DNA from 4 places in the Bacillus aquiflavi genome. Region 3 is predicted to be linked to each of the others. Evidence: riboswitches for the same ligand, from Rfam matches in the RefSeq annotation. Region 3 holds a riboswitch; each other region holds the start of a gene.
What was found. A riboswitch is a leader RNA that binds a small molecule or an ion and turns the genes downstream of it on or off. The one in region 3 is predicted to bind cobalamin.
Positions count from the first base shown of each region.

Region 1 (7,556 bases), 1.4 Mb from region 3:
TCCATCCAGATAAGATCATAATAAAAGATAAAAAAATAATAAAAATACAATTTTTTTTCTTCATCCATTGACACCCCTTTTACAAACTTTCTTCTTATTTACTTATTATTAGTTTAAATTTGCTGTTCAATGTATCTTTTTATCAAATCTGATTTTTTATGATATAATGTTATTTCGAGTTTTTTATTTATGATCACGTTCTTAAGGCTTACGTTTAAAGAAATGCATGTTAAGGAGGATAGCATGGAAAAGAGAACAACGTTTCAAGCTTTTTCTAATTTCAGGCTTGATCAATCAATTATTGTTTGTTTATTACTCCTTTTTATCATTAGCTTAATTACTGTATATAGCGGTTCTGGTCAATATGCGCCAAGTGACCCTTACTTTTTTTTGAAGCGCCAAATTGTATGGTACATTATTGGACTTATCGTTTTAGGTGCAGTTATGACTTTTGATTATGAGTTATTGCCGAATTTTTCGCTCATTTTATATATTATAGGAATTGTGTTATTAATTGCGGTATACTTTTTCGGTATTGAGAAGAACGGTTCCCAACGTTGGCTTCAACTAGGAGGATTTTTACTTCAGCCATCAGAATTTATGAAAATCTTCCTTATCATCCACTTGGGGGCTCAAATAGATAAATTTAAGAAAAATTATCAAAATTCGTTCAAAAATCATTTAAAGCTTACGGTAACTTTATTTGCTTGGAGTATCCCACCGCTTTTACTTATTTTGAAACAGCCAGATTTAGGGACCTCATTGGTGATTATATCAATTGTATTCTCGTTGTTATTTGTTGCGGGTGTTTCTTTTAAAATTTTACTTTCGTTAATTGGGATCGGTTCATCTGTAATTGGTTCATTAGTTTATTTGCATTTTTTTCATTTTGATTTCTTTTCTAAAATGATTAAACCTCATCAACTTGAAAGAATCTACGGCTGGCTTGCACCTGAACAATATGCTTCAAGCTACGGCTACCAACATTTACAAGCAAAAACAGGTATCGGGGCTGGTCAAATGACCGGGCTTGGTTTTATGAATGGGGTGCAATCGCAAAGCGGCAGGGTGCCAGAAGTACATACTGATTTTATTTTTACTGTAATTGGTGAAGAATTCGGATTTATCGGTGCATCCATCTTAATAAGTATTTACTTTATTTTATTTTTCCGCATGATTTCAATTGCTTTAGAAGCAAATAGTGAGTATGGTACTTACATTATAACTGGGGTCATTGGTTTGTTAGCTTTTCAAATTTTTCAAAATATTGGGATGACCGTCGGTTTAATGCCGATAACAGGATTAGCCTTACCGTTTATTAGCTACGGAGGCAGTGCACTTTTAACGAATATGATTGCACTTGGACTCGTTTTGAATGTAAGAGCACGAACGAGAAAGTTTATGTTTTCTTCGTCATAGTTTCTTTTCTTATTTTTATTAAAAAGATTCATTTTTATCGTCCTTGATGTATATGATAACAATGTGAGAAAAAATCACTTGGTACGGGCATACCAAGTGATTTTAAAAAAATGTCTTATTTTTAGTTTACAAGCGCAACGATTAAAGAGAGAAAAGTGACGATGAAAAACAAAAATGTAAAGAAAACAAAGTAAATTTTGTTCATCTTTTCACCCCCTTTTATTTATGTATATGCATGTTGTTTTATGACATTCTTTTATTAGCAATATTTGTATAGTGAATATGTACTATTTTTCGTCCTAAAAAGGGCGTTTTTTTCTTTTTGTCATTTTCTTCGCTGTTAAAATAGGCATGATCATATAAAAACAATAATTGACATCATTTTCTGTACATGCTAATCTAGTTTTTATATTTCAACAATTAAATATTAGTTGGAATCAGGTTCCTTGAAAGAATACTTTCGAGGATTAAAAGGGAAGTTCGGTGAAATGCCGACACGGTCCCGCCACTGTGAAAGGATAATGCGCGGCAAAAATACCACTGATCGTTAGATTGGGAAGGTTGCTGCTCACAAATGATCCTTAAGTCAGGAGACCTGCCTGTTTCAGCAACACTGATAACCTACGGGAAATAGGGAGGTGTTATATAATATGTCTGACATTTATTTAGCATTTCTAATTTTCTATGTGAACAAATTAGGAGTGCTATTTTATTTGCAATAAATAGGGGAGTTGAATTTTAGAATGAAAAGTATTAGCGATCAAGCAAAAACAGTTTCTCAATCTCGAACGTATTTAACAGACCTCGTATTACCATCAGATACGAACCATCATGACACAATTTTTGGTGGAAAGGTAATGGCTTATGTAGATAAAATAGCCTGTATCGCAGCGATGCGCCATTGCCGTAAGCCTGTTGTTACCGTTTCAACTGATTCTTTTGATTTTTTGGCACCTATTAAAGCAGGTGAAGCGATAAGTCTTGAAGCATATGTTGCCTGGACTCATCGCACTTCAATGGAAGTGTTTGTTAAAGTAGAATCAGAAAATTTATTAACAGCTGAGAAACGATTGACTTCCCGTGCTTATTTGACGATGGTTGCGTTAAATGATCAAGGAAGGGCTGCATCTGTTCCACATGTGATTCCAGAGACCGTTGAGGAAAAGAGACAGTACGACCAAGCTTGGGAACGTTACAAAATAAGAATGAAGCGAAAGGAAAACTCAATCGAGTAGAGAGGAAAGTTATTTAACTTCCCATCCCTCTCACACCACCGTACGTACGGTTCCGTATACGGCGGTTCAACTTATATTGCAGTATGAACTTCTAAGTAATAATCTAAGGCAAAGGGGATTCCTCTTTGCTTTAGGCGTTTATTTGATAATGCTGTTTGAACAACTTTCGATAGCCCTATGTACCGATATCCTTTTCGGCAATAGGTCAGTCCTTTGGCTTCTTCTTCAGGTATACCCAATTGAATAAGTGATTGGATTCGCTTCTTATTACTTTTCCATTGTTTCCAAATGATGACTCGTAACCTAGAGCGCAATTTCGCATCAGTAGTTGTGAGTATCTTTTTCAACTTCGCGATTTTAAAGTAGTTCACCCATCCGTAAATAACTTGTCTTAATTTCATTATCCTGTTATTTAGGGAGATTCCTTGGTTGCGTTTCGTTAGCTGTTTTAGCTTTCTTTGGAATTTCCGTACCGAATCTTGATGCGCTCGTGGTTGATATTTTTTCGTATGCGTATCATAATAGAATCCAAATCCTAGAAATTTCGTATTTCCTGGTCTTGATATTCTACTTTTCTCTGCGTTTACGATTAACCCAAGTTTCTTTTCGATAAAATTTGTGATAGATTTCATGACACGATTGGCTGCTTTTTCACTTTTGACGAAGATGATGCTATCATCCGCATCTCTGACGAAATTTAGATTTCTTGCTTCTAATTCATTAAGCATGATGTTGCTTAATAGCGGACTCAGGTTACCACCTTGCGGTGTTCCAATGGGAGTGTTTTCACGTTTCCCATTCACCATTACTCCACTTGTTAGATATTTTCGTATGAGTGATATGACATCGCCATCCTTGATTGTATAAGAAATTATTCTCATTAACTTATCATGATGGACAGTATCAAAGAAGCGTTCTAGGTCAATATCAATTAACCACGTGTTGGTTTCTGCTGACTTCTCACGATAAACCTTATTCGACCAGTTTTCTTTATAGGGGACTCCTCAACTGTTCGTGAGACCTCCCAAGGTAAGACATTTATCTTTCCTCTTTTTATCTGCCTGATTTACTTCACAGAGTTACGCACATCTTTTGGACTTTGACTTGTTTAGTAGTCTTATCCTTCTGTAAAGCCTTGGTATCAGATTTCTGTTCGTCAGACCAAGATTTTGGTACACGCTTCCTTCAGCTCTTGCCTCACGACAAGCACCTTGCGCTTCCCTAGTGGTTGGATGATGTGTTCCCCCACAGTGGACTTGCACCACCTAGATAAATGCCATGCCTGGCACACTAATAAAAAGCCAAAGGCTAATAAATGACCTTTGGCCGTATACTGTTAACAACCGTTTCATTTTTCGTCTATAGGCTTTAACAGCTTGAGAAAATGATGTCTTAAAATTTTCGATTTGTATACAAAAAACTAATATTTGAATGGATTCTCTAGTCAGTTGAGGCGCAAGCAACAAGGTCGAAGGGAATAGAACAGGCATTCATGAGTCCGTTTGTCAACAGTCTGAAATTTATGTTCATAAATTTTCATTTTGCTGATGAATTTCGTCACTGCCAAGAAGTTCATTTGCATATTCCAAATCTTTATGCTTATTTACCGAGTTTCCATGATGATAGTTCTCTTTATTAATTGTACCAACATCAGTTCTAATCGTTATTTTCGGTTCTTCCGGTATGTTTGATAGTGTGGAGTTTTCTTTTTCTTTCACTTCCAATTCACCTTCCTTAAAAGTGTTACCATTATTTTTTGTGAATTGAATGATCAATATACTAAAAAGCTGACAGCATATTTAGCCATCAGCTTTTTATTTATTAGGCACGGTCTTTTACTGCCTTTGTTTCAGAATCAGAGGAAACGTATAATGTTCTGCTAGGGAAAGCAATCGATGCTTCTTCTTCTTCAATAATATCCATAATTTTAAAATTTATTTCTTCTTTTATTGTTAAAAAATCTCCCCAATTTGTTGTTTTTGTAAAAAAGTATAAAAAGATATCTAAACTGCTTTCATTAAATTGATCGAACTTAACGAAAATTGTTTCTTGATGAATGTCAGGGTGAGAACGTAGCAATTCCTCAATCCTTCTTACTATTTTCTCTATTTTTTCTTTAGGTGTGTCGTAAGTAAGACCTAAATGAAAAGAAATTCTTCGTTTCCCCTTTTTACTCCAATTAGTGATTGTTTCAACAGCTAAAGTTGCATTCGGAACTGTTACTAACGCTTGGGCAAACGTTCTTACTCTTGTGCTGCGGAAACTAATTTCTTCCACTGTTCCTTCAACACTGGGAGTCATAATCCAATCACCAATCGAGAAAGGCTTCTCCGTAATAATAACAACGCCGCCAAAAAGATTACCGAGCGCATCTTTTGCAGCCAATGCGACAGCCAGACCACCTAAGCCGAGTCCGGCAATAAATTTGTTTACGTCATAACCGAATTCTTCTGCAATCATACTAATCCCAATTGCAATTATAATGAAGCGAATTGTTTTAGATAAAAACGGAATTAACATTTGATCAATTTCAATATTTAAGCGATTGTTCAGCTTCCTAAAAAGTAACGAAGATGAAGAAGAGAAATTGTACAGTCCCCAGATCACGAGCACAATTAAAGAAGAACGCATTAATTATAAAAATAGTGGGTTTTCATGATTGAAATATGGGAAATATCTAGCAGAAAGATAAATTCCTATAATAATAAAGAACCAGCGAATTGGGTTTTCGAATGATGTTAATAAGTGAGTAAAAAAATCAGTCGGTTTTTTTTTACTTAGTCGTAAAATAATTTTAAATATGTATTTTGCGAATATTTTCCTGAAAATAACGAATAAAAGAAAAATACCAATTGTAATAAGGATTTTTACTAAAGTATCGTAAGTTAAGTACTTCTCAACAAAACTCATAAAACTCATAAAACAAAACTCCTTACGTAAAGTGAAACTTTATTAAGCGGGATTCACTTGATTATTAGTTGTGATGAATAAAGGGAAGAGCAAAATTATTTTATCATACTTTTTTTAGTGTGACATATAGATTTTTATCAAATTTCGCACTTTATCATAACATATTCCCACTTAGTAAAAAAGTGATATGAAAAATTGCACATAAAAATTTATGTGCTTAGACTATTTGACAAGCAAACTCATGAATGATAAATTTTCTTCGCTTTCGCCTCGTTACTCGGGGGCAACGACTAGTAAACGTTTCTAAATATACTTTGTCTAAAATCTAAAGCACATAAACTTTATTATATCTTACTTTTCCACTTTTTTAGCCATGATAGAAAAATTGTTATCATTAACACAAACCCTAAATAACCAGTTATAGGATAAACAGTACTAACAAGCGTGATGAATCCGATAAAGCTAGCAGCAAAAGCTAGAACACCAGTGAAGGCAACTCCAGGTTTAAATGCTTTTTCTTTAGGCGAAATAAATCGTGCCGTAAAAGCATACAGCATCCCGACAGACGTATTAAAAATCATCCCAAGTAAAGCGAGTGACATTAAATCACCGACAATAGGGGAGATTTCTGAAGCTATTAATAGTGTCGGCATTTCAATTCCATGAAGGCGATCTAAATTAACAAACATTCCTACATTAATTAATAAAATAAATAAACCTAAACCGATGCCGCCAATGAATCCACCTTTGCCGGCAGTTTTTCTATCGTCAACAGCCCCTCCAATTACTGATAGCATCGCAAAGCCGGCTGCCAAATTATAAGACACATACAAGAAAGCGCCTAGAAGCCAATTGGGAGCTGACGCTTCATAATCTTTCGCAGCCATCTGAAGGTTTGAGAAGCTTGCATCACTCGTAAAAATAGAATAACCTGTAATAATAAAAATAAGTAATAATAAAAACGGAGTAATACTACTTATGACATAGATGACTTTTTTAATATTTAAGCATAAAGTAGCGATTGTTAATAACGTCATAATAATGCTTCCGACAATAGAAGGCATTCCAAATTGCTGCTGAAAAATAGATCCGCTTGCAGCAATCATAACGACTGACACGCCAAATAAGAAAAAAGTGACTAATATATCGACGATTAATCCTAGATGCCGGCCACAAATTTGATAAAGTACTTCTTTATGTGAAATTGTTTTTAAATCTGAACCAAGCTGAGTAATTTGCATTCCTAAAAATGCAAATAGGAAAGTAGCAACGAGTGTGCCTAACATTCCGAATATTCCGAAGCTCGTAAAAAACTGTAAAATTTCTTGCCCTGAAGCAAATCCCGCTCCAACAATTAATCCGATATAAGCACCTGCAATTTGTAAACTCTTTTTCATTTTAATCCCCCATTATTTTGAAGAAACTAGTTGGAATATTAAGAAAATTTACTAAAAAGTAAGGAGCATCTCCTTACTTTTTAAAGGTTTTCTTAGCAACAGTGAACATGTCAACCGCTTTCATGTTGATATCATAGCCAATCCCTGGTTTATCTGGAACGGTAATCATTCCATCATGGACAGTTACTTCTGGTTCGATAATGTCTTGCTCCCAGTAACGGTTAGAAGCAGCAGTGTCCCCGGGCATTGTAAAGTTAGATAAAGTTGTAAGAGCGATATTATGTGCTCTGCCAACACCAGCTTCAAGCATTCCACCGCACCAAACTGGAATCCCTTTTGTCAAACATAAATCATGAATTTTTTTAGCTTCTGTTAAGCCGCCTACTCGGCCGATTTTTATATTAATAATTTTACAGCTTCCTAGACTGATGGCTTTTCGCGCATCCTCTAAAGAATGAATGCTATCATCTAAACAGATTGGAGTCTTCAGTTGTTTTTGAACAACTGCATGATCAACAATATCATCTGAAGCAAGGGGCTGTTCAATCATCATTAAGTCAAATTCATCAAGCTGTTTTAACAATTCTATATCTTC
Region 1 covers NZ_CP082780.1:1,458,404-1,465,959, forward strand. The annotation lists gene K6959_RS07205 (polysaccharide deacetylase family protein) at 1-64, opposite strand, end outside; gene rodA (rod shape-determining protein RodA) at 244-1,419, shown strand; cobalamin riboswitch at 1,842-2,035, shown strand; gene K6959_RS07215 (acyl-CoA thioesterase) at 2,163-2,654, shown strand; gene K6959_RS07220 (reverse transcriptase domain-containing protein) at 2,726-3,586, opposite strand; gene K6959_RS07225 (hypothetical protein) at 4,181-4,372, opposite strand; partial or broken gene K6959_RS19800 (mechanosensitive ion channel family protein) at 4,476-5,564, opposite strand; gene K6959_RS07235 (YkvI family membrane protein) at 5,909-6,961, opposite strand; gene menC (o-succinylbenzoate synthase) at 7,035-7,556, opposite strand, start outside.
Region 1: another riboswitch for cobalamin. It lies ahead of K6959_RS07215 (acyl-CoA thioesterase); the one in region 3 lies ahead of K6959_RS13805 (hypothetical protein).

Region 2 (7,556 bases), 1.1 Mb from region 3:
GCTTAAAATGGTCGAGAAAACACTTGATAGCATGGCAAATGGGGGAATTTATGATCATGTCGGCTTCGGTTTTGCCCGCTATTCGACAGATCAAATGTGGTTAGTTCCTCATTTTGAAAAAATGCTATATGATAACGCTCTTCTTCTATATGTTTATAGTGAAGCGTATCAAGTAACGAAAAAAGATACATATGAAAAAATAGTTGCGGAAATCATTCAATTTATTAAAAAAGAAATGACTGATCAGCACACGGCTTTTTATTCAGCACTTGATGCAGATAGTGAAGGAATAGAAGGGAAATATTACGTTTGGTCAAAACAAGAAGTCATCTCAATACTTGGCGAACAGCTCGGTCCGTATTATTGTGATCTGTATGATATAACGGAGAATGGGAATTTTGAAGGAAAAAACATTCCCAATTTGATACATACGAATGTACTTAGCGTGTCAGAAAAATACGGCTTTACAGTTGAAGAAGGAAAACAGCAACTTGAAAAAGCGCGACAGCGGTTGTTTGAGGAACGTTCAAAGCGAGCACGACCTCATCTTGATGATAAAGTGTTAACTTCCTGGAACGCACTGATGATTGCTGGACTTACGAAAGCGGCCAAAGTATTTAACAAGGAAGAATATCGTCAGCTGGCAGAAAAAGCTTTTTCTTTTATCGAAAATACGATGTTCCGACATGACCGTTTAATGGCACGATATCGTGAGGGAGAAGTAAAGTATGAAGCATATTTAGATGATTACGCTTTCCTTCTTTGGGCGGCTATTGAACTGTATGAATTAACTTTTGAAGTTCACTATTTACAAACAGCACTTCGGTTAGCGGAACGAATGAAAGATTCCTTCTGGGATGATGAGAAAGGCGGTTTCTTTTTTACGAGTAAAGAGGCAAAGGCTGTTCTTGTGAGGGAAAAACAAATTGCCGACGGGGCTCTTCCATCAGGAAATAGTGTTGCGGCCGTTCAGCTTATTAAGCTATCTCATTTAACGGGAGAGATGAAATGGCGCGAAATGACGGAGAAAATGCTGACGACGTTTGAACAAGATGTATCAAGCTATGGAGCAAGCTTCACTTATTTTCTCCAAAGTATATTACTAATGGAAATGGGGCTAAAAGAAGTTGTTATTCTTGGAAATAATCCGGACGTCATGGAAATGCTGACAACAGTGAGAAAACAATTTTTACCAGAGACGATCGTCTTAAATACAGATGATCCAAAGCGTTTGGAGCATGTATCTCCATTTGCGGGTCAATATGAGAAGATTGCAGAGACAACGATTTATATTTGTGAAAATTTTGCCTGTCAACAGCCGTTAACAGATATTAATAAAGCGCTTGAAGTGATCATTGAAACGCCGAATCAGAATGCTTGATAAGTTTTTCAAAAAAATTTGTCAATTGAGGCGGAAGTAACTAGAGCGACGAATGCAAGTGAGAGATCAACAATCCAAAGCCCGTTGCGACAACGGGCTTTCTTTCATTATTTACTACAAATCATCAAAACCATTATCAACATTATTCACTTTTACATATTGCCGTGATTTTTGCTCGAAAAAGTCTGATTTTCCTAAATCGACTTCTTCATAAGCGATAATCCAGCGCAGCGGATTTGTCCGATACCCTTCAAATGGACGGTTAAAGCCGAGTTGATTACAGCGAACGTTAGCATAAAATTTTACATAGTCTTCAACATCCTGCAAAATGATGCCGGGGATTTTATTCCCAATAATATACCGCGCCCATTCGATTTCTAATTCAGCTGCTTTAACAAACGTTTCTTCAAAAAAATTTGCTAATTCTTTCGTATTGTATTGTGGATATTGAACAAGCACTTCTTTAAAAATTTTCACGAACAAGTCAACATGAATTTGTTCATCTCGATTAATATAGTTAATCATCGTACTCGTTGCGACCATTTTTTGATTTCGTGCAAGATGATAAAAAAAGGCGAATCCAGAATAAAAAAATAATCCTTCGAGCACAACATCAAATACGATCGATTTTAAGAAGTTTTCGACTGTTGAATGTTCAGTGAAATGTTTATAACCGTTTGTAACAAAATCATTTCGTTTTTGTAAAATTGGTTCAGTCCGCCAAAATTTAAACACTTCGTCTTGTTTTTGTTTTGACACAAGACTTGATAAGACGTACGAGTAGGAATGATTATGGATTACTTCTTGCTGTGCTAGTATAATCATTAATGCAGATATACTTGAATCTGTTAAATAATCCGCAACTTTGCCGGCATAATCTGTTTGAATGCTATCAAGCATTGCAAGCAAACCGATCGTCTTTAAAAACGTCTCTTGTTCGTGAGCTGTTAATGTAGGAAATTGCTTCATATCTTGAGACATGTTAATTTCAAATGGCGTCCAAAAGTTTGCTAACATTTTTTTGTATTTAGGATAAGCCCATTTATATTGGACATCATCCCAATTTAAAATATTTGAACATTCCCCATTAATAATGGCTGTCGCTCTATTTGGAGCTGTTTTGTTTGTGATGGGTCTTTTAATTACTTTTTCAGTCATGATTCATTCTCCTTTTCACTTTTAACTAGAACACGAATCGCAATCTTCAATTTCCGATGAAGTGGAACGTAAGTAATAGGTTGATTTTAAACCGCTTTCCCAAGCATCGAGATGGAGGGCTAGCAATTCTTTCGCCTTGATCGTGTTTTGGATATATAAATTAAAGGAAATTGCCTGATCAATATGGCGCTGGCGTTTCGCATTTTGCATTATGCTCCAATGCTGGTCAATTAAATGGGCCGATTTATAGTACCAAGTCGTATATTCTGATAAATCAGGCGCAGTGACTGGAAGCTTATAATCTTTTTTCTCCTCTGAATAAAACTTTTTAAAAATCGGATCAATACTCGGAGTGCTGCCTGCAATTAGCGCTGTTGAAGCATTTGGGGCAACAGCCATTAAATAACCGTTGCGAATTCCATTTTCGCTCACCTTTTCCTTCAGCTTGTCCCAAGGAAGAGTAGAGTGATGACTACAATAATTTCGTTTTGTAAAATAATCTCCTGTACTCCAATCAGAGCCTTTAAAAACTGGGTATGCGCCTTTTTCAATTGCAAGCTCCATACTTGCTTCAATCGTGTAGTGGGCAATTTGCTCATAAAGAGTGTCGGCGTAACTAACTGCCTCATCACTTTCCCATTTTATATTCTTCTTTGCGAGAAGATGGTGCCACCCGAACGTTCCAAGTCCAATTGCACGGTATTTTTGATTTGTAAGCTTTGCTTGTAAAACAGGAATATCATTTTGATCGATTACATTATCAAGCATGCGAACTTGAATCGGAATGAGACGTTTTAACACGTCATCTTGAACCGCTTTTGCTAGATTAATAGACGAGAGATTACAAACGACAAAATCTCCAGGCTGCTTTTCAACAATGATTTTTCCGTCTTTCACAACTTGTTTACATACATTTGTTTCACTTTGGTTTTGGGCGATTTCTGTACAAAGGTTCGTACAGTAAATCATTCCGAGATGATGGTTAGGATTTTTTCTATTCGCTTCATCTCGATAAAACATAAACGGAGAACCTGTTTCAAGCTGGCTTCTCATGATTCTCTTCATGACTTCGATTGCCGGGACGGTCTCTTTTGAAAGAAGTGGATGTTTGGCACATTGGAAATACTTTTCACGGAATGAACCTTCACCGCGTTTTTCATCATAGAAATCCTCTAATGAAAATCCGAGTACAGACCGAACTTCATGCGGGTCAAATAAATGCCAATCGCCACGCTTTTCAACTTGCTCCATAAATAAATCTGGAATACATATCCCAGTAAATAAATCGTGAGTTCGATAACGTTCATCTCCGTTATTCAACTTAGCATCAAGGAACGAGAAAATATCTTTATGCCATACATCCAAATAAACACTAATCGCTCCTTTCCGCTGTCCTAGCTGATCAACGCTAACAGCTGTATTATTTAATAATTTCATCCATGGGATCACACCTGAGGACGCTCCTTTAAAGCCTTTAATGTCACTACCGCGGCTCCGTATTTTTCCTAAATAAACGCCGATCCCGCCGCCGTTTTTTGATAAATTTGCAATGTCTGTGTTGGTGTCATATATACTTTGCAAACTATCATCAATCGTATCGATGAAGCAGCTTGAAAGCTGTCCCCAACGCTTACCTGCATTCGTTAATGTCGGAGTTGCAACTGTCATATAAAGATGGCTAAGAGCCCAATACGCTTCACGGACGAAATGAAGTCGCTTCTCTTTTTCTTCATGCATCATTAACGTCATTGCAATCACCATAAAACGTTCTTGTGGAAGCTCATAAATATGCCCGCGTCGATCTTTAGCTAAATAGCGGTCAGAAAGCATGCGAATACCGATATAGGTGAATAATTCATCTTTCTTCGGATCAATTTCCTCTCCTAAAGCATCAATTTCTGCTTTATCATAATTTTCTAAGAGGGAAGGGGAATAAATTTCTTTCTCTGTTAAAATTGAAATTAATTCAAAAAAAGAACCGTAAGTTGACGACGTTGAATTCCGATTTGTTTTCGCTTCTTCATACAAGTGCAACAGCCAAATTCGTGCTGCAACAAATGTCCAATCGGGCTCCTGTTCGCTCATATTTGCCACGCACTCAAGAACAAGAAGATGACAAAACTCATCCATATTTTCTCTGTTTACTTGTTCCCAAATGATTTCCGCTCGTTCCTTTAATGAAGTAATGTTTAAATGTGGAAAGCTTTGTTGAACAGAATCAAGCTCTTTCATCCAAGTAATAAAAGCTTCATCGATTGGAGCTTTTACAGTCATAAAGAAAACCTCCTAAAATATATATTCATAGTCATTGAAAATAAAAAAATCCGCTCGGGTCAGAGCGGATCAAACGATAGTAAAAAAGACATCAATTCAAATTTGTACTATCGTTTCATCTTCTCAATCCCCGAAGAATCGAAACTTAAAACAAGCTTTGGCAGGTCTCCTGGCTTGTGCATCGTTCTACTTTAAGACCTTCCCATACATTCCTTTGAAAGCATGTACAGTGGATTTCTTATTTCGTCCGCACTTACAGTTGCGGGGACAGCTCCGGAATTTCACCGGATTCCCTATTAAGTCACGAATGACACCAACTCTTGTCAGTTTTCAATATATAGTATTAAATTTTAATTTCAAATCAATATATTGTGTATTTTATCATACTTCAGTAAAAAGACAATGAAGCTTTGCAAAAAATAAAACAAAGATAATGTTGTTAAAATAGGGATTTTTTATAAAAGGACAACAATGATGAGATTTCATCACATTTTTAACTTAAATTAGGAAATATTAATGAAGACCATTTGTAGTTAGGAAGGTGTAGTAAAAATGCCCTATTTTCAATATAATAAAATAAATATTTTTTTTGATGATAAAGGTACAGGAATTCCGCTCGTATTTATTCATCCTCCTGGAATGGGCCGAAAAGTATTTTATCATCAATACTCTCTCAGTAAACATTTTCGGATTTTAACTCCCGATTTAAGCGGTCATGGAGACACTTCCGGTGCTTTAGAACATGTAACGATGAAAAATTTCGCCTCCGAGATTCGGGCGTTATTAGATCATTTATCAATTGCTAAAGCAGTCATTTGTGGTTATTCTTCTGGAGGATGTGTCGCCCAAGAATTTGCTCTTTCTTATCAAGACCGCACTTTAGGGCTAATTTTGGCGGGCGGATTTCCAGAAATAAGATCAGCTGTATTACGGTATGAGCATCAAATCGGAATGTATTTTATAAAAAACTTTCCAAGTGCTATTAAATTTGCAATTGCCGCTGCTCATACATTAGAGCCGAATTTACGCAATATGTTAAAAGAGCATATGGATCAAGCGAACCGAAAAGTATGGTTTGATTTTTATAATCGTTCATTGCACTTTTCATGCGTGGACAGACTGCCTCAATTAAAAATCCCTTTACTATTAATTTATGGCGCAAAAGATTTCACAAACCAGCATATTCGAGCTTATCGGAGAGTGACTTCATTTCAAGCTGCTTTTATTAAAAAAGCACACCACCAATTGCCCTTTAAAAATTGGCAGCTATTTAACCAAATCATTACTGGGTTTGTTGTTGACCATTTTTCAACAGATGAGCAATCATAATCGGAATTTTCACCCCCTGCCTCAAAGTCAGGAAAAAGAATGATGACCAATAGTGCGGGGGATTCCTCTTTAAATTCAAGTCAACAATAATACCTTCTTAAATGAAATAATCAGGAAATAAAATTGCTTATTAATCAACAAAATATCAGATTAACAAATTACGTCAAAAAACTTAACACAACCCCTCTTCGGTTTAGGTCTTGGCAGTCGGCCTATACATTTGATCGATCGTTCGCAGGGAACAGAGTATATAAACAGTAGTGTTGGATGGCCCCTTGCAGAAGAAGTAACGATTAATTATAATCCTTCAGCTGAATAATAAAGATCAAGTAGAGTCTTTATTATGATGGGGTATTAAGATCTATATTAAATAGCAAAAGGCCTAATGGAATATCATCTGCATTAGGCCTCTTGTTCAGGACGGATCGCTTTAAAGGAAAGAATCGCGGCTAAGACGCATAAACCGCTTAATCCCCAAAATATCCATTTTTCCTGTCCTTTCATGAGCAAAGCAATAACAGGTGGTCCAGCTGCAACTCCGATAAATCTCATTGAACTATAAATCGAGGTAATCGTTCCCCGTTGGTCTTTCGCTATACCTTGTGTAATCATCGCATCAAGACACGGAAGGGCTACGCCAATTCCGACTCCGCTAATAAAGAACATAATAATTAAATACCAAAGCTTATCTGAAAGACCTATTAGTGCAATAGAGCTACCTAGTAATAAAATCCCGCCAAATGTAACCCATTTCATTAAAACTTTATTTTCTTTAATCAATTTTCCTGCCGTAAATGATGCGATACATAATGCCCCGAGTGGAATTGCTAATAATAGCCCTTTTTTGACATCCTTCACTTTATAAGTTTCCTCTAAAATTCCAGATAAATAAAAAAGAACACCAAATAATACGAACATAAGAATCCCGCCAATGATAAAAATAGCGGTAATCCATCTTCCATTATCAGCAAAAATCTGCCTAATTTTCTGAATAAACCTTTTAAACGGCAGAACGTCTTCTTCCTTTTTCTTTGGATTTTTTACTAAAAAAAGCATTAATAATATTGAAATAACGCAAAAAACAGGAATTGCAAAAAACGGAAGAAACCAAATGATCCCTGCTAAAAGCGCTCCTAAAATCGGACTTAATACTTTTCCCATTGTATTAGATGTTTCAATGACTCCAAGCATACTGCTTACATCTGAATCTCTTCGAAACATGTCACCGACAAGGGGAAGGACAATGGGGGCGGCGCCGGCAGCTCCAATTCCTTGCAGCATTCTGCCTAGCAAAATGACTAAATAGGCATTTTCCATTTTCCACGCTGCAAATCCAGAAATAAGTCCGCCAATTCCAGCAATAAAAAGGCTTGGAATAATCACCTTTTTTCTGCCAATCCGATCTGATAAATAA
Region 2 covers NZ_CP082780.1:1,742,888-1,750,443, forward strand. The annotation lists gene K6959_RS08290 (thioredoxin domain-containing protein) at 1-1,381, shown strand, start outside; gene K6959_RS08295 (ribonucleotide-diphosphate reductase subunit beta) at 1,496-2,539, opposite strand; gene K6959_RS08300 (ribonucleoside-diphosphate reductase subunit alpha) at 2,561-4,813, opposite strand; cobalamin riboswitch at 4,956-5,146, opposite strand; gene K6959_RS08305 (alpha/beta fold hydrolase) at 5,366-6,142, shown strand; gene K6959_RS08310 (bacillibactin exporter BcbE) at 6,545-7,556, opposite strand, start outside.
Region 2: another riboswitch for cobalamin. It lies ahead of K6959_RS08300 (ribonucleoside-diphosphate reductase subunit alpha); the one in region 3 lies ahead of K6959_RS13805 (hypothetical protein).

Region 3 (7,556 bases):
TAATTCATGACATGATTATTAAAGCTGCCTTATTCCTTCTGATTGGAATGATGATCGCTATTACAGGAACAAGCGACTTAAGGAAAATGGGAGGACTAATAAAAACCTACCCTGGATTAGCGTGGACATTTTTCATTGCCGCATTAGCATTAGCAGGTATACCGCCTTTAAGCGGATTCGTAGGAAAACTATTAATTGTGCAAGGCGGTTTTAGCAGTGAGTACTACCTAGGGACAGCAATCGTACTAGCTTCCAGCTTGTTCGTTCTCTTTTCAGTAATGAAATTTTTTATAAATGGGTTTTGGGGCATACCGAAAACATTTAAAGGAGAAGAGAAAGTTCCGGTTAGATCATTACTCATTGCACCAGTTATATTAATCGTTCTTTCTGTTTTATATGGAGTCGGATCAGAAGCAATTAATCCGTTTATTTCTCAGGCTGTAGAAACACTATCAAACCCGACCATTTATATTGAAGCGGTATTAAAGGAGTAGGGGCAGATGGCATTTCAAATTTTATTAAATATATTTTTAGCGTTTATATGGATGTTTTTAAAAGCAGCTTACGATCCAATGACTTTCTTTGTCGGCTATTTTTTTGGACTGCTCATCCTGTTTACGTTTAGAAGGTTTTTCAATTCACGATTTTATTTATTTCGGATAGTTGCCGTAATCAAGTTATTTTTCATTTTTATTCGCGAATTAATTTTATCAAATATCGCTGTATTAAAAGTTATTTTAAAACCAAAGCTCGATATGAAACCCGGCATTTTTGCAATGCCGACGGAGCTGAAAAAAGATTGGGAAATTACAATTTTAGCAAATCTCATCACTTTAACACCTGGAACACTTGTTATCGATATTTCACCTGATAATAAAACTTTATACATTCATGCAATGGATATAGAAGATGCTGAGGATGCAATTAATAGCATTAAAAATTCGTTTGAAAAAGCCATTATGGAGGTGAGCCGATAATGTTTGAGTTCATATTGAAAATATCATTAATCGGTATATCTATTTCTATACTTGGCCTTATTTATCGTGTGATCAAAGGACCTTCAGTACCAGACCGTGTCGTCGCTCTTGATGCGATTGGTATTAATCTTATTTCTATGGTTGCGATCGTTTCTATTCTTTTAAACACTCATGCATTTTTTGAGGTTATTTTACTAATTGGGATTCTATCTTTTATCGGTACTGTTGCGTTCTCAAAATATTTACAGAAGGGGGTCATCCTTGAACGTGAGCGAGATCTTTAAATTCATGGCTGGCAGCTTAATCGTCATTGGCGTGTTCCTTAGTTTAATTGCTACGTTCGGTGTTATTAGACTCCCTGATGTCTATACAAGGAATCATGCGGCATCTAAAAGTGCCACATTAGGAGTTATGTCTGTTTTATTAGGCACATTCCTCTATTTTTTTCTAACAGAAGGGCATTTTAATTCACGACTCATTTTAGGAATCGGTTTCGTTTTTTTAACATCGCCTGTTGCTGGTCATCTCCTTAGCAGGGCTGCCTATTATTCAGGTGTTAAGCTTTGGGACAAAAGCGTGCAAGATGATTTAAAGGAACAAAAAAAGAAATTTTCCAAACGATAACTTGTTGGAGTTTCGAAGACAAAGTCAACAATTGAAGTAACTATTTTCAGACGAGGCACGTAGGACGAGCGGAAACTTACAACGAAGTGCAATTTCTGTTTCAACCTTTTATCTTTCTTCTAACCAATTAAGAGCGGTATTTTCTGTTTTTTGTCAGCTTGAAGCATTCACTCTAATTCTTAACGAAGAAGGGCAAGGTTGCTCTACAGTCTAAAAACCGTTGCGGACATGTCCGCAACGGTTTTTTATGATTATTTTTTCTTTATAATAGCGATCGTACAACGTGAAACACAAATCAATTTGTTTTCCTCATCCATTATTTTTACATCCCATACCATCGTAGTTCGTCCTTTGTGCAACACTGTGCCAACAGCTGTTACAAGTCCATCCCTTTTTCCCCGAATATGATTAGCGTTAATTTCTAAGCCAACGACCATTTCATTCTTTTTATCAACTAATTCATAGGCTCCGACACTTGCAACTGTTTCTGCTAAGGCAACCGATGCTCCACCATGTAACAAGCCCGCCGGCTGACGTGTCCTGTTATCTACAGGCATTGTTGCAGTAACATAACCTTTTTCTAACTTTGTTACCTCAATCCCAAGTGAATTTAATAATGTATTTTCTAAATCCATTTTGTAATCCCACTCCTAAAGATTCGTTGTCGTGACAATATTTTTCTATCTATAACACTTTCATCATTTTATCATTACTTTAAATTTTTTAAACAATAAAACCTTAATCTATGGGATCACTTAACCTTTTTCTTCCCCTATCAATATATATAGTGAAAATTTTAAAATCAGCATATTCTCATGGTATATTTCATAACCCTTATCATATGTTGATAAATATGAATGGCATAACTTTTTCATCTTAAGAAAGAGGGAATGAACATGTACCACTTTTATCATCATCACGAAAACAACTATCGTTATCATCAATATTGGATACCTTATCCTGTGTTATATCAGCATCCAGCGTTTCGCCAGTTCCCACTAGTAAATCCATCTGTATTTATGTCTTCAGCTTCCGCAGCAAGTATGTTACTTGATAATGCAAAGTTAGTCGTCGAAAAAGTTTCAAAGTCTAAACAATTTTCAACACGGTTAATGAATGCCGCACAACAATCAAAAACAACTGAAGTTGAAACAATAATTAAATCAACAGGAATAAAAAATATGCCAAAGATCTCCTACACCCCTGATGGGCTTCACCTAGAATTTAATGATCAAAACGAAACAAATTGTTGTCACCTCGTTTTAATGATACGCTGGAGATAAAATTGGGACAGTTATCGGCCATTTTGAGGAATATAAAAAAATCCTGCACCAAAATAAGATACAGGATTGATTTAAATCTAATAATAAGGATATGGACCGTATGGTGGATAACCAAACCCTGTTCCATAAATAGGATAAGGTGGAAAGTATGGACGTGGTCTAGCAAACGCAGCGCCTACTAATCCACCTCCAAGTAATCCTCCAAGTAAACCGCCGAAAAAAGGGCCGCCGAAGAAAAACCGACTATCATGTCCATGAGCAGGATAAGGACTTCTATAAGGATACATATGGCTACCTCCTTTTAATTCTATATGTTCCTCATTACTTAATATGCAGTTGTACCGTATTTCGGTTGGGCTAAAGCTGCCTGCCTAATATTTTGAAAAAAACAAAAAACGTTTGGACAATTCGGAACGGTATTCATATATTATTTTAAAATAATCATAGCATCAAGAAATGATACGATTTTATATCTTTATGCATCTGAATGAAATCCGGAAATAACTAAATTGACGAATACTTGATTAAAAATAATAATCCCAAAACCTAGAATTGCCAACCATGCAGTTTTTTCTCCTTCCCATCCCTTCCCTACTCTTAAATGCAATAATGCTGCATAAAATAAAAAGGTGATAAACGACCAAACTTCTTTTGGATCCCAACCCCAAAACCGACTCCAAGCTATTTGCGCCCAAATCATTGCAAATACTAAACCACCGAGAGCAAATAAAGGAAATCCGATAATTACGGCTCTATGTGTGATTTTATCCATCAACGAAATATTTACTTTTTGAGTAAACGGATTTAGTAATGAAATCACTTTATTTTTCCTTATAAACCGGATAAGTATATAAATGATCGCTAGAAAATACATGATGAGTTCAAAAAAAAATGTTTGTTTACTTTTTTGCTGAGGGTTAACTGTTTTTAATAAAAAGATGAGCCCTGTAATAAAGGAGATGGATAAGACTGCACTAGCAAAAGAAACTGTAATTACATGTATTGTTAACCATTTACTTTGTAAAGCTAATCTTAACAATTAAAACCAATCTATGACATTTTGGTGACGATAAATCACTTAAATTGCCACTATTATTTTTAAAAAATTTGAATAGAAATAAACGCTGAAGTTAAAAAACTTTTCATTTAAACGTATTCTTATGTTATATTGAAATTACAACTGAATATCGTGTAAAATTTGGTGCTCTCACAAACTTTTTGTGAAGAGCTTAAAAGGGAAGTCGGTGCGAATCCGACGCTGTCCCGCAACTGTTAATGGGAACGATTTCTCATAAACCACTGTTACGATTGTAATGGGAAGGGAGAAAGAGTGATGATCATGAGCCAGGAGACCTGCCAAGTTTAGTACACACCAGTTAACCTACGAGGATAGGAGGTGTTATGTGTGACTATGAATAGTATTCACCCTATTCGTATGATCACTGTACGACAAGCGAAAAAAAGGAAACATTTCAGGATAATGAAGAAATATAACATGGTACAACCTGTATGTAAATCCTTATCTATTTTTCGCTGTCTACAGTTGAACTATGTACATCATAAAGTCTAAATAACATCTTTTTAAATCTTTTAAAAAGGTGTTTTTTTATTGACGAAGAAAGGGTGAGATAGGTGACGATTGTTCCTGATTACGTGATCGAATTAAAATCGATTGTAATGCTTTCACAATTAGATGATAAAAGTGTGAATTTAATGAACTATGTAAACCGGTTAGAGAAATCAATTATGACTGATGACAATAAAACAATGGACAAGAAAGTTGAGTTAGACCGGCTTCATTTTGCATACAAACTCGTTTTAGATGAATTATTAGTTTTTAAAAAATAGAGTAATACAATTGAGAGAATGCTTTAACTGAATATAACAGCTATAAAGCATTCTCGATATTTTAATGGCTATTGTTTCGAATGGACTCATCTCTTTCTAAGACTGAGGTCTCACAGGTTATGAGCCTAAAGTTAAAAATAGCCTAAGAAATAAAATTGAAAAGGAGATTAAAAATGAAATTTACAAGTACAATTATTGGCTATCCATATATCGGAGAAAATCGTGAATGGAAAAAAACCGTAGAAGCGTATTGGGCAAAGACATTATCAGAGAAGCAGTTTGAAAAGTCAATGAAGGCGCTGCGTCTCGCAAATATCCAAAAACAAATAGATGCTAACGTCGACGTTGTAACAGTTGGGGATTTTACTTTTTATGATCGTGTATTAGATGTTGCAGTTATGTTCGGGATGGTGCCGAAACGTTTCAATTGGGATGGTGGAACCATTCATTTAGAAACATATTATTCAATAGCTCGTGGAAATGAGCAAGCGCTCGCTAGTGAAATGACGAAATGGTTTAATACGAACTATCACTATATCGTACCTGAATATGATGGATCAAACTTACGTCTCTACGAAAACATTCCACTTAAAGCTTATATAGAAGCGAGAGATGAATTGGGTATTTTAGGAAAACCTACGATGATTGGCCCCGTTACTTTTTATAAGTTAACAAAAGTAATGGAAAACATAAATAAGCAAACTTATCTATTTCAGTTGATTGATTTATATACACAAATATTGAATGCATTAGTCGCTGAAGGTGTTAAATGGATTCAATTTGAAGAACCTATTTTCACTACTTCGATTTCAGAAAAAGATATGCAGCAAGCCAAAGAGGTGTACAAACAACTTTCAAAAGCTGTTCCCCAAGCACAAATTCTATTACAAACTTATTTTGAAGCAGTAGAACATTATGAGACAGTCATCAGTTTACCTGTTGCAGGAATCGGATTAGATTTTGTCCATGGTTTTCAAGAAAACATTACTAATCTGAAAAGATGGGGCTTCCCTAAAGAAAAGATATTAGTAGCAGGAGTTATTAATGGGCGTAATATTTGGTGTACACCATTGAAAAGACAATTTGATTTTCTTACCGAGCTTAAAAGCCTTATTAGCTCGGAAAACTTATGGATACAACCATCCTGCAGCTTAATGCATGTTCCAGTAACGGTTGCTTCAGAATCCAAATTATCAGAGGAATTTAAAAATAATCTTGCTTTTGCTGATGAAAAATTACAAGAACTAAATTTTTTAAAAAACGCTCTACGTGAAGGCAGTGATTATTACAAAGATATTTTTAAACAAAATATAGATAACATCGCTAATTTAAATCATAGCCGCGATAGACAGCTTATTACTGTACATGAAGCTATACAACAAATAACTGAAAAAGACTTTAGCAGAAAGAAGCCGCATAAAATTAGAAAAGAGCTACAGCAAGAAATATTACAGTTACCATTGTTTCCAACAACAACAATTGGCAGCCTCCCGCAAACAGAAGAAGTCAAGAAAACAAGAGCTGAAATGAGAAAAGGCAAAATTTCTCGTGAGGACTACCGTACATTTATTCAATCAGAAATCAAAAAATGGATTGATTATCAAGAGAAGCTTGGCCTCGATGTATATGTCCATGGTGAATTCGAACGGACAGATATGGTGGAGTATTTTGGAGAAAAATTAAAGGGATTTGCATTTACTGAAAAAGCGTGGGTTGTTTCATATGGTTCTAGATGTGTAAAACCACCAATTATTTATGGTGATGTACAATGGATTGAGCCTATGACGATAGCTGAAACTGTTTATGCACAATCGTTAACAACAAAACCTGTAAAAGGGATGTTAACAGGGCCGAATACAATGTTAAATTGGTCTTTCGTACGAGATGATATCCCGAAAAAAGAAGTTGCCTACCAAATTGCCCTAGCAATTAGGAAGGAAGTACAAACACTTGAAAGAGAAGGCATTCAAATTATTCAAGTAGACGAGCCGGCATTAAGAGAAGGGCTGCCGCTAAAAGTCAACAAACAAACCTCTTATCTAGAATGGGCAATAAATGCCTTTAAGCTGGCAACATCGGAAGTAGCCGATGTAACACAAATTCATACCCATATGTACTACTGTGAATTCAATGATTTTATCGAACCAATTCGTGCATTAGATACTGATGTCATTTCAATTGAAACATCTAAAAGTCACGGAGAAATCATTGAAGCATTCAAAAATAACGATTACGAAAATGATATCGGACTAGGTGTATATGATATTCATAGTCCGCGGATTCCACAATTAAATGAAATGCAAGCAATCATTGATGAAAGCTTAAAAGTACTTGCAATAGAGCAATGTTGGATTAATCCCGATTGCGGCCTGAAAACAAGAAAAACAGCTGAAACTTTGGCTGCGCTCGAGAGAATGGTGGATACTGCTAAAATAATGAGGGAACGTTATAAGCAAGAAGTTTTGAATATGATTAACTAAGTTCAAAATTTGGTGGGAGATTCCCCCATCTCCCACCAAAACTTCTGACAAACACCCGTATTCATCATTACTTACACTTCGTTGTAAGCTCATGAACCTCCGCCTCGTTGAACGCCTTGACTAACAATCGTTTTCACCCAATCTAAGGAAATCAATTCAAATAAAACAATCTCAGTGAGAGACTCTTTAATCCCTCACTAATTAATATTTATACAAATCGGAATTTAATCTTTAATTGGCTCAAACCGTTCTACAAATAATGCTAAAGTTCTTGTCATGACACCTGTAGCTCCGGCTGTACCAAGGTCATAATCTTTATTTGTTGTTGCTGTTCCTGCGATATC
Region 3 covers NZ_CP082780.1:2,827,842-2,835,397, forward strand. The annotation lists gene K6959_RS13765 (Na+/H+ antiporter subunit D) at 1-494, shown strand, start outside; gene K6959_RS13770 (Na+/H+ antiporter subunit E) at 501-977, shown strand; gene K6959_RS13775 (Na(+)/H(+) antiporter subunit F1) at 977-1,261, shown strand; gene mnhG (monovalent cation/H(+) antiporter subunit G) at 1,245-1,601, shown strand; gene K6959_RS13785 (hotdog fold thioesterase) at 1,853-2,236, opposite strand; gene K6959_RS13790 (YuzC family spore coat inner layer protein) at 2,498-2,884, shown strand; gene K6959_RS13795 (hypothetical protein) at 2,962-3,171, opposite strand; partial or broken gene ccsA (cytochrome c biogenesis protein CcsA) at 3,360-3,911, opposite strand; cobalamin riboswitch at 4,067-4,259, shown strand; gene K6959_RS13805 (hypothetical protein) at 4,517-4,732, shown strand; gene metE (5-methyltetrahydropteroyltriglutamate--homocysteine S-methyltransferase) at 4,906-7,212, shown strand; gene K6959_RS13815 (leucyl aminopeptidase) at 7,437-7,556, opposite strand, start outside.

Region 4 (7,556 bases), 990 kb from region 3:
TGCCATTTTGACAATTTGCTGATGAATAGATCCGAGGAGCCGTCCATATGTTAAGCTCGTTTCCTCATGAATCGGTTCATTTAACAGTTCATTAGAGACAACGACCGTCACAATGGAATTGTTCTTTAATTGAGCAATATTTGCTACGATAGACTGCTCAACATGATTTTGAAACTTCTTGCTTTGCCATTCCCCTGTTTCATAATGACTAAATAGTTCATTATCCAGTAACGTTGTAACACAATCAAGCAAAACAACGTCCCGCTTCGTAAAGTGGGATGCTAAGGTGCCTAAATTAAGAAAGCATTCCCACGTCTTCCAAGGAATCGGACTGTTTTGCCGCACTAATTGATGGCGTCTAATTCGCTCTTCCATCTCATGATCCGCTGCTTGTCCACATGCAATATAATGTAGTCTCCCGCTTGTTTTTTCAGCATATGAAGTCGCCAAACTTTCCGCAAACGAACTTTTTCCGCTTCGAACACCGCCGGTAATAAAAATTAACTTTGCTTGCGCCATTCTGTTAATGCCTCTGCTAATTGGTTATGATCTTCAGCCTGTTTCACTGCCAACCTTAGCCAACGGCCTTCAATACCGGGAAAGTTTGCCGTATGTCTTGGAATGATCCCTTTTTTAAGTAAAAAGCGAAATAACGGAAGCTGATCATGTGTATGCGGGTCTTTCATTAAATAAAAATTCACTTTTGATGTAGAAACGATAAATTGCAGTTCTTTTAAGGTACGAAAAATCCTTTCTCGTTCGTTCATAATATAGTTCTGTGTCTTTTTTACATATGCTGACTGCTCAATGGATACTTCCCCAATTTTTAAAGCAAGGGCATTGACACTCCAATGAGGTTGAAAAGCTGCCAGCTTTTGAATCGTTTTTGGCTGGCTAATCACATATCCAAGCCGAATCCCAGCAATAGCGTACATTTTCGTTAACGAGCGAATGATTATTAAGTTCGGAAACTTCGTTATATAAGTGACTAGTGAAGAATATTCTGCATAAAAATCATAAAAAGCTTCATCGACAATGACATGAACATTTTTTTCATTGCATAGCTGCAGCAACTTTAACAGTGCAGCTTTTGAGTAAGTAACCCCGGTTGGATTATTTGGCGTGCATAAAAATATCGCATCGACATGAGCGAGCTTTGACAATAACACATCAACGTCTAACTCCCAATCACCTTCTTGTAAAAGATGATAAAAAATATGACACCGGGATGCTCTGCAAGCCGCTTCATATTCCGAAAATGCAGGCTGAACAATTAAGACTCTTTTCTCTTGCAGCATCCGAGCGATAAGGGTAATTAATTCTGCTCCGCCATTTCCGACTAAAATCGACTCCTCGGCTACACCGTCTTTGTTTGCAAGCTTTTGCTTTAATGATATCGTTTTCGGATCAGGATAATCATTGATGGCATCTATCCATTCATGCCAACGCTCGCCAATTATTTTTGGCGGTCCAAATGGATTCGTATTGACACTAAAGTCGATATATTTTTTAGGAAGAGACATATTGAAGCTCTCATATAAGTATTGCGGATTTGATCCATGTGTAGGCCATTGCAAATGTCATTCCTCCTAACAATAAAAACAATAAGAATAATAGTGAAGTGCGTTCTAACAAAGTATTTACTTTTTTAATATGACTTGCTTGTATCGGAACTAGGGGATCACCCATTTTTGCTCTATGCGACACAACACCTTTATACGTATTTTTCCCGCCTAATTGAATACCGAATATAGCCGCTGCAGCGGCTTCAGTCCAACCGCTGTTTGGACTTGGGTGTCGTCTTGCATCGCGAAAAAGAATGGACCAGCCTGTTTTCACCTTTGTTTGTTCATGTTTCATGCTCATTAACATAACAAATCCTGTTAACCTGCTTGGCAGCCAATTGACGAGATCATCAAGACGTGCAGACACCTTGCCAAACTCTTCATATCTTTCATTTCGATAACCGACCATGGAATCACACGTATTAATTACCCGGTACATAACCGCAAGCGGTGCTCCGCCAATTAATCCCCAAAAGAGTGGGGCGGTTATGCCATCACTCGTATTTTCAGCTACTGTTTCAATCGTTGCTCGCGCGATTTCAGCCTCAGTTAAATTTTCTGTATCTCTGCCGACAATATAAGATAATTTTGTTCTCGCTTCATTTAAATTACCATGAGTTAAAGGTTCATACACTTCCATCGCAGCCGTCTTTAAACTTTTTTGGGCAATGGTCGTTGAAATGATCACTGCCTCACCAATTATTCCTGCAACTAAATGAAGCTGATATAACAAACTAACAAACATCGCCGTCGCAGTGACAAACGTCATGAGAACGGCTGTGACCATGAGAAATCCATACAGTCTTCGCTTCTTTCCCTTGTTCAAGCTTTTTTCTAAAAAGGCGATCATCCTTCCCATCCATCGAACTGGATGAGGCCAATGAGGCGGATCACCTATTATTTTATCGATTATGAAAGCGAGCGTAATCGCTGTAAGATGTTGAATGATCATCGTTGTTTCCTTCTTCTATTTTTTTCAACTGCCTCAGTCAAACAGTGGTAAATACTTTGACTAATCAATTTTCCAAGAGGCGTAATTGAACCTGCATATTGCAGCATTTTTCCCCGTTGAGTTGCAGCGATTAATATGCTGTCAGTTGATGTCCCTGTCGCTTGTGATCCAGTAAGCGGATCTTTAATATCCTGCTCCTGCATTACTTTTACTTTCGTTTCAGTCGCGGTCACAATACTTTGAATAAATGCCTCATCTGAAAGATGACCATTAATAAATATCCACATATTAATCGTCCCAGGTATCGCTTGCGATGAGTGTTCCTTACTTCTTGTTACGTCAACCGCATTCGATACTCCTGCGGTCACGACAACAAAAACGGAAAAATCATCTCTTTCAAAAAAGCGGTATGAAACATCTTCTAAAAACACGGCTGTCATCATTGCAACTGTTTCTGAAGGATTTATTTTTTTGGTGCATAAATATTGGCACATTTCTTCATGGTGATGGCGACAATCATAATTTTTATCAACATGACGATTAACGAATGTACTATGCCAGCCTGCTCCAGAGCCAATTACACCAGAAGATATCGTTCGGAGCGGTATTGGGGACATGAGCTGAATGATTTCTTCACTTTTATGAAGAAATCGTTCATCAATGACAATTTCCTCATGGTCCTCTTTTTGCTTATCTGGCATTAAAATCATTTGTGGACGCGGAACTTTCGGATGCGGGTGCTTCTCAACTTTTGTTTGATAAACGGCTCGTATCCGTTCTTCCTTTAAGACTTCATTTGGAAAATGAACGATATTTTTTTCGCCATTTTCCAGTAATAACAATCGATCACAATATAATCCGGCTAAATTTAAATCATGGAAAATTGAGATGACTGTTAAACCTCGTTCACGTGTCCATTTTTTTAATAGGTCTAGTAATTCTTTTTGATATGATAAATCAAGGTGATTTGTCGGCTCGTCTAATAATAAAATTTCTGGCTGCTGTGCAAGTGCTTGCGCTAAAAAAACCCTTTGCCGTTCACCACCTGATAGCTGATGTAAATAATGTGCCTCATATTTATTAATACCTGTCTGTTCCATCACTTCACACACAATCGCTTCGTCTTCTTTAGTCCACGATTGAAACCAACCGCTTTGATGAGCATAACGGCCAAGTGACACCGTTTCTTTTACTGTGTAAGAAAAAGTATCTTGTGTGAGCTGCGGAAGAACTGCAACGAGCTTAGCAAACTCTTTAGGAGAATATGATGTAAGCGGTTTTCCTTTTACAGTAATCGTGCCTTGCTTCGGCTGCAAGATGCCGCTGACCATTTTTAATAATGTTGTTTTACCGCTGCCATTAGGTCCTAAAACTCCAAATAGCTCTCCCTGCTCTACATGAAAGGAAAGATCATGTAACACACTCGCACTTGAATACCCTCCTGTTAAATGTTGTATCGTAAGCATGTTATCCCCTTCTCTCCATTCGTCTTCTTAGCAAAATAATCGCAAAAACTGGAGCACCTATTAAAGAGGTAATCACACCAATCGGCAATTCGATCGGTGAAATAATCATTCTGGCGACTAAATCTGCCAAGATTAAAAAGGCACTGCCCGTTAAAATGGATAACGGTAAAAGATGTTTATGGTCAGGTCCCCATAACAATCTTGTCAAATGAGGGATGACAAGACCAACAAAACCAATCGTCCCTGATACAGCAACAGCTGCCCCAGTTAATACCGAACCTGCCAGTAACACCGTCATCTTCCGCCTACGGACATCTACACCTAAATGTTGCGCCCGTTCTTCTCCAAAAGACATCGCATTCAATTCTTTTCCATTTAACATGAGTAATAAAGAACCGAATATAAAGAAAGGTAAAATAATGCCAACATAATTCCAACCTCGCATCGACACACTTCCTAGAAGCCAGCCAATAATTTGCCGAAGTTCCTCACCTGTTAACGCTATCATTAAAGAGATGAGTGCACCTAAAAAAGAACTAAAAATAATTCCTGTTAAAATAATCGTTTCCACTTTCATCGAACGATCCACTTTCCGCGCAAAAAAGAGCACGGCAAAGATCGTCGCAATGGAAGTAATAATGCTAAAAATCGGCAATGTAAAGCCCTTTAAAAATGGCACAGATAAATGAAAAAATAAAACGATCACCGCGCCGACCGAAGCCCCTGATGAAACACCTAACGTATATGGATCCGCTAATGGGTTACGTAGCAAACCTTGGAAAGCCGCTCCGGCAATTGCGAGAGATGCTCCAACTAAACCAGCTAAAATAACACGAGGCAAGCGAATATTCATGACGATATTTCCATACATCGGATCGAGCATTTCAATTGAACCTATCTGAAACACTTCGAAACCAATGATTTGGAAAATATTCACGATCGGAACAGATACTGTCCCGATCGATATTCCTAATAACACTGCCGTAAAAAGAAACAGCCCTGCCAATGTGTAAGCAAAGATCTCATTACTCTTTAAAAACGTCTGGATAAATCGCTTTTGCAAGCTGCTCTACTCCTTCTGCCAGCCTTGGACCTGAACGATTCACAATATCTGCGTGAACATCAACTACTTGTTGATTTTTCACAGCCGGTACATCTTTCCAGCCTTCACGACTTAATACTTGTTCAGCTGGATTGTCTACATAATATCCATATGTAGTGACAATCACATCTGGATTAAGTTCAATAATTGCCTCTTCAGTTAATTGAACCCATCCTTCTTGTTCTTTTGCCGCATTTTCAGCATTTACAATTTGAATCATTTCATCCATAAAAGTGTTTTTCCCTGGCGTGAAAATTTCCGGGGCAGGAGCCACTTCGATAAAGACTTTTTTCTTGTCCTTAATTTTTGCTGTCTTATCTTTAATCTCGGAAACTTTATCTTTCATGTCTTTAATTATTTTTTCGGCTTCTTCTGTTTCTCCGGTTGCTTTTCCAATCATTTGAATAGACTCATAAACTTTATCAAAATTTTGAGCATCATTTACGACAAGAACTGTAATCCCAGCGTTGCGAAGCTGTTGTAATCCTTCTGCTGACTTTTCTGAATTAGAAGCATGGGCTAGTACTAAGTTAGGCTTTAATGAAATAATCTTTTCAATATTAAAATCCATTCCGCCAATTTTTTCTTTTTCCAAAGCTTCTTCTGGATAATTATCATAATCGTTTACACCAACAATATGATCTCCCAAACCTAAAGCAAATGCGATTTCTGTATTACTTGGCATCAGTGAGATAATTTTTTCTGGCTTTTCTTCAATGACAACCTCATTACCATCACCATCTTTAATCGTAACTGGGAATGAAGCTTCTTCCTTTTGTCCAACATTTGTTTCTTGTTGCTTTTCATTTTGTGACTCTTTCGGCTTTTCCGCGGAGTTACATCCAACTAATAATCCGAATGAGAGTAGTAATACGAATATAAAAGAATAATACTTTTTCAATGCTGTTCCTCCCTATTTTTCCATAGTAAAGACAATTAAAAAACATCTCCCGTCTTGATGGAGATGTTAATCGGAGTCTTTATAAAACATTGTAAAAATAATCATATGCCGACTGACACCTCCCTATCCTCGTAGGTTTTTGGTGCACAAGAAATAGGCAGGTCTCCTGGCTCATGGTCATTGCTTGCCGCACCCTTCCCATACATTTATTAAAAGCACAGTGGGCACATCGCAGCTTGCTACCATTTACAGTGGCGGGACCGCGTTGGATTTTCACCAACTTCCCTTTTAAGTCTTCAATAAAGGAAGACACCTAGCTCTGTGATCATTATGAAATTTTCCGCTTGATCAAATTATACACGAGAATAAAGTTTATGGGGAATATTTTTTATTCATAAAGCTTTAGACTTTAACAACTAGCAGGAGTTTTTATTAAGAACTAACTAGCTTCAGCCCAACACCGCCGCAAATAATCATTCCGATAAACAAAAGGCGCTTCCAACTTTTTGATTCCATAAAAAAAATCATTCCATATAAAACACTCCCTGCAGCCCCAATCGCTGACCAAATAGCATACGCCGTTCCAATCGGAATGTCTATTAAAGACTTTGACAAATAATAAAAACTAATGATTGCCGAAATAATCGATAGAGCTGTATAACGCTTTACTGTAAAGCCTGCAGAATATTTCATAAAAACAACAAATCCAATTTCTCCAAAGCCAGCAACTAATAAGTAGAACCAAGCCACTGTTTTAACACTTCCCTTTAACCTTAGTTTCTTGCTCATCTGAAGATGACATCACTAAACCAATTATGCCGCCGAACAGTAAGGTTAAAAAAAATAACTTTAAAACACCGCCATCTTCATTCAAAAATAAGATCCCGATTAATACTGTGCCTACTGCACCGATTCCAGTGAAAACAGCATACGCCGTCCCCATAGAAATATCACGCATCGCTTGAGAAAATATCCAAAAACTTACAATGATTAACACAATCGTTATAATACTAGGAATTAATCTTGTAAATCCATTTGAAAACTTTAAACCAAACGCCCAGCCAATTTCTGATATTCCTGCAATAAATAAGTAAACCCAAGCAAGACGTTTATTTTTTCGATCCATTGATAAACCCCCCTACAATTGCAATAGACCATCTTTGTAATCTATTATAAGATTAAGCTGTATTGAACTTGTATTTCCTTTCCATCATAGCTGAAAAGACATGTGAAACGATAGTCTCACACAAATGAGTCTAAAACAACAATATTGTTTACCATAGCATAAAAACAATAAAAGGGAGTGGGTAAAAAGATGGACAGTTTTATCCCAATTATTCACGGAAAAAAAGTGACGCTGCGAAGAAAAACTGAAAAGGATTTGCAAACTCTTTGGACATATATTTATGGGACAATGAATCCCGAGTGGAAAAAGTGGGATGCTCCTTATTTTCCGCTTAAACATCTCGATTTTCAGACGTATCGGAAGCAATCATTGCCATTATTAACAGCCATTTATCCACATCGAATGGTCATCGAAGTGGACGGGAAAGTAATTGGGACAGTGAGC
Region 4 covers NZ_CP082780.1:15,249-22,804, reverse strand. The annotation lists gene K6959_RS00125 (bifunctional adenosylcobinamide kinase/adenosylcobinamide-phosphate guanylyltransferase) at 1-519, opposite strand, end outside; gene cobD (threonine-phosphate decarboxylase CobD) at 501-1,577, opposite strand; gene cbiB (adenosylcobinamide-phosphate synthase CbiB) at 1,534-2,517, opposite strand; gene K6959_RS00110 (adenosylcobinamide amidohydrolase) at 2,514-3,983, opposite strand; gene K6959_RS00105 (FecCD family ABC transporter permease) at 3,985-5,046, opposite strand; gene K6959_RS00100 (ABC transporter substrate-binding protein) at 5,009-5,986, opposite strand; cobalamin riboswitch at 6,125-6,318, opposite strand; gene K6959_RS00095 (DMT family transporter) at 6,419-6,775, opposite strand; gene K6959_RS00090 (DMT family transporter) at 6,741-7,112, opposite strand; gene K6959_RS00085 (GNAT family N-acetyltransferase) at 7,302-7,556, shown strand, end outside.
Region 4: another riboswitch for cobalamin. It lies ahead of K6959_RS00100 (ABC transporter substrate-binding protein); the one in region 3 lies ahead of K6959_RS13805 (hypothetical protein).